2 linked regions of the Planctellipticum variicoloris genome follow. The protein of the gene in region 2 interacts with the protein of the main gene of each other region in a pairwise test. Links are inferred from orthologs where the notes say so. Each region holds a gene or a part of one and is shown on either strand. Other genes may lie near its edges.

Region 1 (3,267 bases), 3.0 Mb from region 2 along the record:
GACGAATCAGATCGTTCATGGCCCCGTCCTGAATCACGAACAGTTTGCCCCCTTCTCGCTTCGTAAAGACGACCCGACTCACCAGCACGGCCGAATTGCCGACGACAAACCGCCCCGGTTCGAGAACCAGCCGGCAGCCCGCCTCCCGTGCCGCCGGCACGATGACTTCCGCATAGACCGACGCCGCCGGCCCTTCGTTCTGGCGATAGCTGATCCCGAAGCCTCCGCCAAGATTCAGCCAGCGGATGTTGTGCCCCTTCGCGCGCAGCGACTGAACGACTTCGACCGCCTTGCGGCCGGCCAGTTCATATGGCTCCGTGGTGAGAATCGGCGATCCCAGGTGCATGTGAATGCCGAGCAGCTCCAGATGCGGATCGCGAAGCACTTTGTCCGCCAGCTCCTGAAACCGTTCGATGTCCATCCCGAACTTGTTTCCCTTTTTCCCGGTCGTCGTCTTGGCGTGCGTCTTCGCGTCGATATCCGGATTCAGGCGGAGCGCGATCGGCCCCACGACGCCCAGCTCGGCGGCGATGCGGGAGATCGCGTCCAGTTCGGCTTCGCTCTCGACATCGAACATCAAAATCCGGTTTTCGAGGGCGAAGCGAATCTCCTCGTCCGTCTTGCCGACGCCCGCAAAGACCACCTTGGTCGGATCCGCACCGGCCGCCTTGACGCGATACAGCTCGCCCCCGGAAACAACGTCGAAGCTGCTCCCGGCCTCGTGCATGACCTGCAGGATGCCGAGATTCGAGTTCGCTTTGACGGAGTAGCAGATCACCGGCTCGGCCGCGGCGAACGCCTGCTGAATCTGGCCGAGTTGATGCCGCAGGAACGCCTTCGAGTAGATCCACAACGGCGTCCCGTACTCGGCCGCCAGGCGCGACACCGGGACATCTTCGCAGTACAGTTCGTCGTTGCGGTAAACAAAGGGCTGCATGGCGGATCAATTCTCGCAGAAAGGCTCGATCTCGGGAGAGAGCAGGGGAGGGAGGGGGCTCAGCCGGCGTGCTTCGCCAGCAGTTCGGCAATCTGCACGGCGTTTGTGGCGGCGCCTTTGCGGAGATTGTCGCTGACGCACCAGAAAGCCAGCCCGTTGGGGTGCGACAGGTCTTTGCGAATCCGGCCGATGAAGACCAGATCACTCCCCGTGCAGTTGCTCGGCATCGGATATCCGCCGGCAACCTGATCGTCGACGACCCGGATGCCGGGGAAATTCGAGAAGAGCTGGCGGGCCTCTTCCACACTCACCGGACGTTCCGTCTCGACCAGAATCGTTTCGCTGTGGCAGTTGGCCACGGGAATCCGGATGCACGTCGGACAGACTTGGATGGACTCGTCTCCCAGAATCTTCCGGGTCTCATAGACCATCTTGAGCTCTTCGCTGGTGTAGCCCCCCTCCTTGAAGCCGCCGATCTGCGGGATCGCGTTGAATGCGATCGGGGAGGTAAAAGCCTTGTACTCGTAGGCGTCGCCGTTGAGCTGGGACCGCGTCCCCTCCAGCAGATCCTCCGTTCCCTGCAGTCCGGCGCCGCTGACCGCCTGATACGTACTGACGACTACTCGTCGGACCCGGGCCGCGTCGTGCAGCGGCTTCAGTGCCATCGCCATCTGCGTTGTCGAACAGTTCGGGCTGGCGATGATTCCCTTCGCATTCAGCGCGTCCTGCGGGTTGATCTCCGGAATCACCAGCGCCACGTCGGGCTTCATCCGGAAGTACCCGGATTCGTCGATCACCTTGCACCCTGCGGCGACCGCGGCCGGCAGGAATTCCGCCGCAACTTCGTCCGGCGTACTGGCGACGACCAGGTCGACTCCGGCGAAAGCCTTCGGCTCCAGCAGCTCAATGGTGTATTCGCGCCCCTTGAACGTGAGTTTGGAGCCGGCGCTGCGGGCGGACGCCAGAAACCGGTAATTGCGCGCCAGTTCCGGCCGCTCTTCGAGAAGCCGCAGCATGATGCGGCCCACAGCTCCCGTCGCCCCGACCACCGCCATCGTTCCAAACACGGAAAACCCCTTCGCTGTCGCTGAATAGACGGACCTCGGGCGCAGAATCGCCCGCTCAGTCCGACACACTATACGCGGGGGTGGTTCGGAGCTGCAAACGAAGCGCAACAGGGCTTCAACGTGACTCAGGCCTCGACCAGGTTAAGCCGGGCACTGACAATTCGCAGGAATTCCGGGAACAGCTCCCAGGGTCCGGGGTGCCGATTCCAGCGCTCCGCCAGAAGCCTGAGGACTGCCATTTCTTCGCGGCACTGTTCCAGATCCGCTGCAGCCTGCTCACTTTGCTCGTCGGTCAGGTTCCAGCGACTCGGGCAGAGAGCCGGTCGACCGGCCACTTCCTCCGCTCCCCGCTCCACGCCCGGCTGAACGGCCACCCGACCGTTCGAATCCCATCGAAACGGAAAGACCCGGCAGACGACCGGACGTGACTCATAAACGGAACATCGGGCGGAATTGCCGCAGCCCTGAGAATCGCTCGCCTCGTCCAGGAATCGGCACATCCGCGTCCCGGGAAGCTGCCGACTTTCCACGGGTCTCAGCCCGATCACGAATCGGTTTTCGGGATCGTCCTCGAAGCGAAAGTGCGGCACGATCCCGCGGGAAATCAGCCCGTCCCGGTCTTCCCAGCGACAGACGAAATCCCAGAAGTCGAGCGACTGATCGGCCACAATCCGCGCCACATCGTTGGCCGTCAGCGGGACGGCATACTCGCGACAACAGCTCGCGGAACAGCCCGCGCAGGGTGTCGCGGGAGCGGCGGTCTCCAGAACTGGCAGCAACGATCCGGACAGCATTCTGGCGGGCCTCATTCGTCAGCCGGCACTGCACACATCGCCAGATCGCGAACTTCAGGCCGCCCTCGTACCGGAAAAGACGGCAATCAAACCTGCCCCACGATCACGCCGCGCGGCGGCGATTTTGCGTCCAGCACTGGTGCAAATCGCAGCCCCAGCCCGCTCCCTCGGGTCTCCGGGGTTGTGCGTCCCTCCAAAGAATTCCTCAAGTTTCACGAGGACGCCGGTATCGATTGCGGTGCCTTCCGCTGGAATTCCACCTTCCCGCCCGGACAGAGTGAACAGATTCCCAACGACACGACGCTCCAATGCCTGTTGAGGACGGTGACAACGACGGCCCTTCTGATGCCAGATCTCGATGGGGCTGAAAATGCGCGGCGCCCCTCGCTGACTGCCTCAATGCCGTCAGCATCCTTCACAACGGAGTGACGCGGCTGATCGGACCGGAGAGCGGGTCCCAGCCGCCTGA
Region 2 (3,400 bases):
AAGCTGCCAGCCGGTCGGCTGATGCGGCGACCTTCGGATTGTCTCTCAGCACGGTCGCCAGCGACCCGACGGCAGCAACACTCGGCCACACGCTCGCCATTGGCCTCCCCGTGCGGTTCGCCGCACCGGATAGACTCCTCCGTCGGCTGCTGGTTGCGGGAGGTCCTCGGACGCCGTAATCTGTTAGGGCTGATAGATCTACGGATCTTGATCGGTCGCCGCAGGTGTGTGAGGCAGGTGCGACCCCGCCGGTGGGCGGCTGCGAAATCATTTCTCTGGAGGATATGCGGATGTCGACGGCGACTCAGAAGAAGCTCCCGTACAAAGTCAAGGACATGTCTCTGGCCGAGTGGGGTCGCAAAGAGATCCAGCTCGCCGAGAATGAAATGCCTGGCCTGATGGCGCTCCGCGCCAAGTACGGCGCTTCAAAGCCGTTGAAGGGCGCCCGGATCGCCGGCTGCCTGCACATGACGATTCAGACGGCGGTGCTGATCGAGACGCTGACGGCGCTCGGGGCCGAAGTCCAGTGGTCGAGCTGCAATATCTTCTCGACGCAGGACCATGCGGCCGCCGCCATCGCCGCCACGGGCGTGCCGGTCTACGCCTGGAAGGGGATGAACAACGAAGAGTTCGACTGGTGCATCGAGCAGACTCTCTACTTCCCGGACGGTCAGCCGTTGAACCTGATTCTCGACGACGGCGGCGATTTGACCGTCATGGTGCACGACAAGTTCCCCGAGCTGCTCGGCGGCATCAAGGGGCTGTCGGAAGAAACCACGACCGGCGTGCATCGCCTGTATCACATGCACAAGGAAGGCCGTCTGGCTGTTCCCGCCATCAACGTCAACGATAGCTGCACCAAGAGCAAGTTCGACAACCTCTACGGTTGCCGCGAGTCGCTCGCCGACGGCATCAAGCGCGCGACCGACATCATGATCGCCGGCAAGGTGGTCGTGATCTGCGGCTACGGCGACGTAGGCAAGGGGAGCGCCGACGCGATGAAGGGCCTGGGGGCCCGCGTGGTCGTGACCGAGATCGACCCGATCTGCGCGCTGCAGGCCTCAATGGAAGGCTTCCAGGTGACGACGCTGGAAGAAGTCGCTCCATTCGCCGACATCTTCGTCACCGCCACCGGCTGCGAAGGGGTCATCCGTCGCGAGCACCTCGACGCGATGAAGAACGATGCCATCGTCTGCAACATCGGCCACTTCGACTCGGAAATCGAAGTCGCTTATCTGACCGGCCGGAAGGATATCCAGAAGATCGAGATCAAGCCGCAGGTCGACCGGTTCGTCTTCCCGGACGGCAAGGGGATCATCATTCTTGCCGAAGGCCGGCTGGTGAATCTGGGCTGTGCGACGGGGCACCCGTCGTTCGTGATGTCGAACAGCTTCACGAACCAGACGCTGGCCCAGCTCGCCCTCTGGACGGAGCCGGACAAGTACGAAGTCGGCGTGCACCGGCTGCCGAAGGAGCTGGACGAAGAAGTCGCCCGGCTGCACCTCGACAAGCTGGGAGTCAAGCTGACGAAGCTGACGCCGAAGCAGGCCGAGTACCTGGGCGTGCCGGTCAACGGCCCGTTCAAGCCGGACCACTACCGGTACTAAGCCGGCGAAGGGCATGTGTGAAACTGAAGAGCCCCGCGGGTGCAATCCTGCGGGGCTCTTTTCTGTACGCCTGGCGGGTTATGTTTCAGGGGAGGTCTGCGCCTTTGGATGTCCCAGGGCGAACCAGGCGGAGCTTGGAATCGTAAACCGGGAAATTACTTCGGTTCCAGCTCTGCGAGCTGTCGCTTCAGTTCCTCGTCGCCCGGCGTCTTGCCTTCCGCCTGGAGTTTGCGGAAGCGGGATTCGAAGTCTGCGATCATCGGATCGGCGCTGCGGCGGGCGGAGTCGATCATGCGGTCGATGAACAGGACGCCGTCGAGGTGATCGGCCTCATGCTGGACGGCGCGGGCGCCGAGGTCGTCGAGCGTGAACTCGAACGCCTCGCCGCTCAGATCGAAGGCTTCGACGACGATGTCGGATGCGCGACGGACGGGGCCGTAGAGCCCTGGAAAGCTCAGGCAACCTTCTTCGCCTTCCACCGTCCCCTTGCGTCGGAGGATTTCGGGGTTGAGAAAGACGAATTCCTCGTCCTTCTCGGCGGGGTCGCCCGTGAGGTTGATGAGAAACAGCCGCCAGGGAAGCGCCACCTGATTGGCGGCGAGGCCGATCCCCTTGGAGGCGTACATCAGCTCGAACATCTCCGCCACGACCTTGCGCAGATCGGCGTTGATCTCCTGAACTGGCTTCGACTTCCAGCGCAGGGCCGGATGCGGATACTGAACGATTTCCATGACGACCAGAATTCTCCGGGAGTCGCCAGCAACCGCTGGCGAAACCGGAATTCTATGTCATCACGTTCCATTCTGCGAGCGTGGACAGTGGTGGCGGGCCAGGCGCCCGCGTGGCTGTCGCTGCGGCGGCCGATCGTGCCGCAGGGCCCCGACATGATCTTCGTATTAGTCGTGCGGCCGGTTCGCTTAGTAGTGAGTCGGCAGCGACTGCAGCGGAACCGAGGCGGTGGTCGGATAGGCCATGCCGGGCGATGCGTAACCTGAGGTCACGGTCGGTCCGGCATACGTCGGCGCCGCGGCCGATGCGTAGATCGGAGTCGGGCTGGCGGCGATGGTCGGCGCGCTCATCGACTCGACCGCGGCCATGCCGCTGTAGTCAGCGCCAAAGCTGGCCCCGATCGGTTGCCCGCCGTAGTTGGGCTGGCAGGGGGAGCAGCCTCCCGTGCTGGGGGCGTAGTAAGCGCCGCCACAGGGATTGCAGCGGTTCTGACCGAGTCCGCAGCAGCAGCCCGCGAGCGAGCTGACGAGAGACAGTCCGGCGAACAGGACAGCGGAACGCTTCAACATGATCGACCCTTCATTGACCGAACAGTGACGGGAGTAATTCGAGGGGATGTGGAGCTTGCGTCTGGCCTGGCACCGGGGGAGAGACCGGTTTGATCGCCGCTGAATTCCCGCTCAACGCGGCGGGAGGTATAGCGAACGCGAGAGTCGGTCGAGAAGATCAAACCCGCAAAAAATCGCCGTGAAACCGCTTTTTCCTCAAGTTCCCCAGTCGCCGGGTCGGGGCGGTCCGTTCCACGCGGAGTTCCACGCCGGAGCCGCGAACGAAGCATCGTGAAACGGGTTCGGGAAACGGTCGATGGGCGCCGCGGATCGTGAATCAGGTGCCGCGGCTGGGCCGAACAGAAGGCCCGGTCTTCGAGTGCTCCGAGGCATTGCGAAGACGCTCCTGCCCCGGCCACCCACGTCTTACGGACCTTCGAAAAGTTTTTCGACGCCGTGCGACCGCCGAAGAATCGGAGCGACATGCTCGGCGACAAAGACCCGGTTTGCACAGCC

Evidence for each region. The genes of interacting proteins can lie anywhere in the genome.
Region 1: the proteins of def (region 2) and SH412_RS12965 interact in binary tests that used the Escherichia coli proteins (3 or more experiments, as listed by UniProt). The link is inferred for Planctellipticum variicoloris from one-to-one orthologs.

Annotation. Positions count from the first base shown.
Region 1 is NZ_CP130886.1:3,357,862-3,361,128, forward strand. The notes cover bases 1-2,992. They hold SH412_RS12965 (aspartate-semialdehyde dehydrogenase), read right to left. Parts: upstream 2,005-2,992; coding sequence 997-2,004; downstream 1-996. Other genes in these bases: lysA (diaminopimelate decarboxylase), read right to left, coding at 1-937; SH412_RS12970 (YkgJ family cysteine cluster protein), read right to left, coding at 2,130-2,798.
Region 2 is NZ_CP130886.1:6,322,875-6,326,274, reverse strand. The notes cover bases 551-3,400. They hold def (peptide deformylase), read right to left. Parts: upstream 2,339-3,400; coding sequence 1,763-2,338; downstream 551-1,762. Other genes in these bases: SH412_RS24715 (serine aminopeptidase domain-containing protein), read right to left, coding at 3,311-3,400; SH412_RS24720 (hypothetical protein), read right to left, coding at 2,525-2,905; ahcY (adenosylhomocysteinase), read left to right, coding at 551-1,607. Outside these bases: more of ahcY, read left to right, coding at 291-550. UniProt on the Escherichia coli protein: Removes the formyl group from the N-terminal Met of newly synthesized proteins. Requires at least a dipeptide for an efficient rate of reaction. N-terminal L-methionine is a prerequisite for activity but the enzyme has broad specificity at other positions.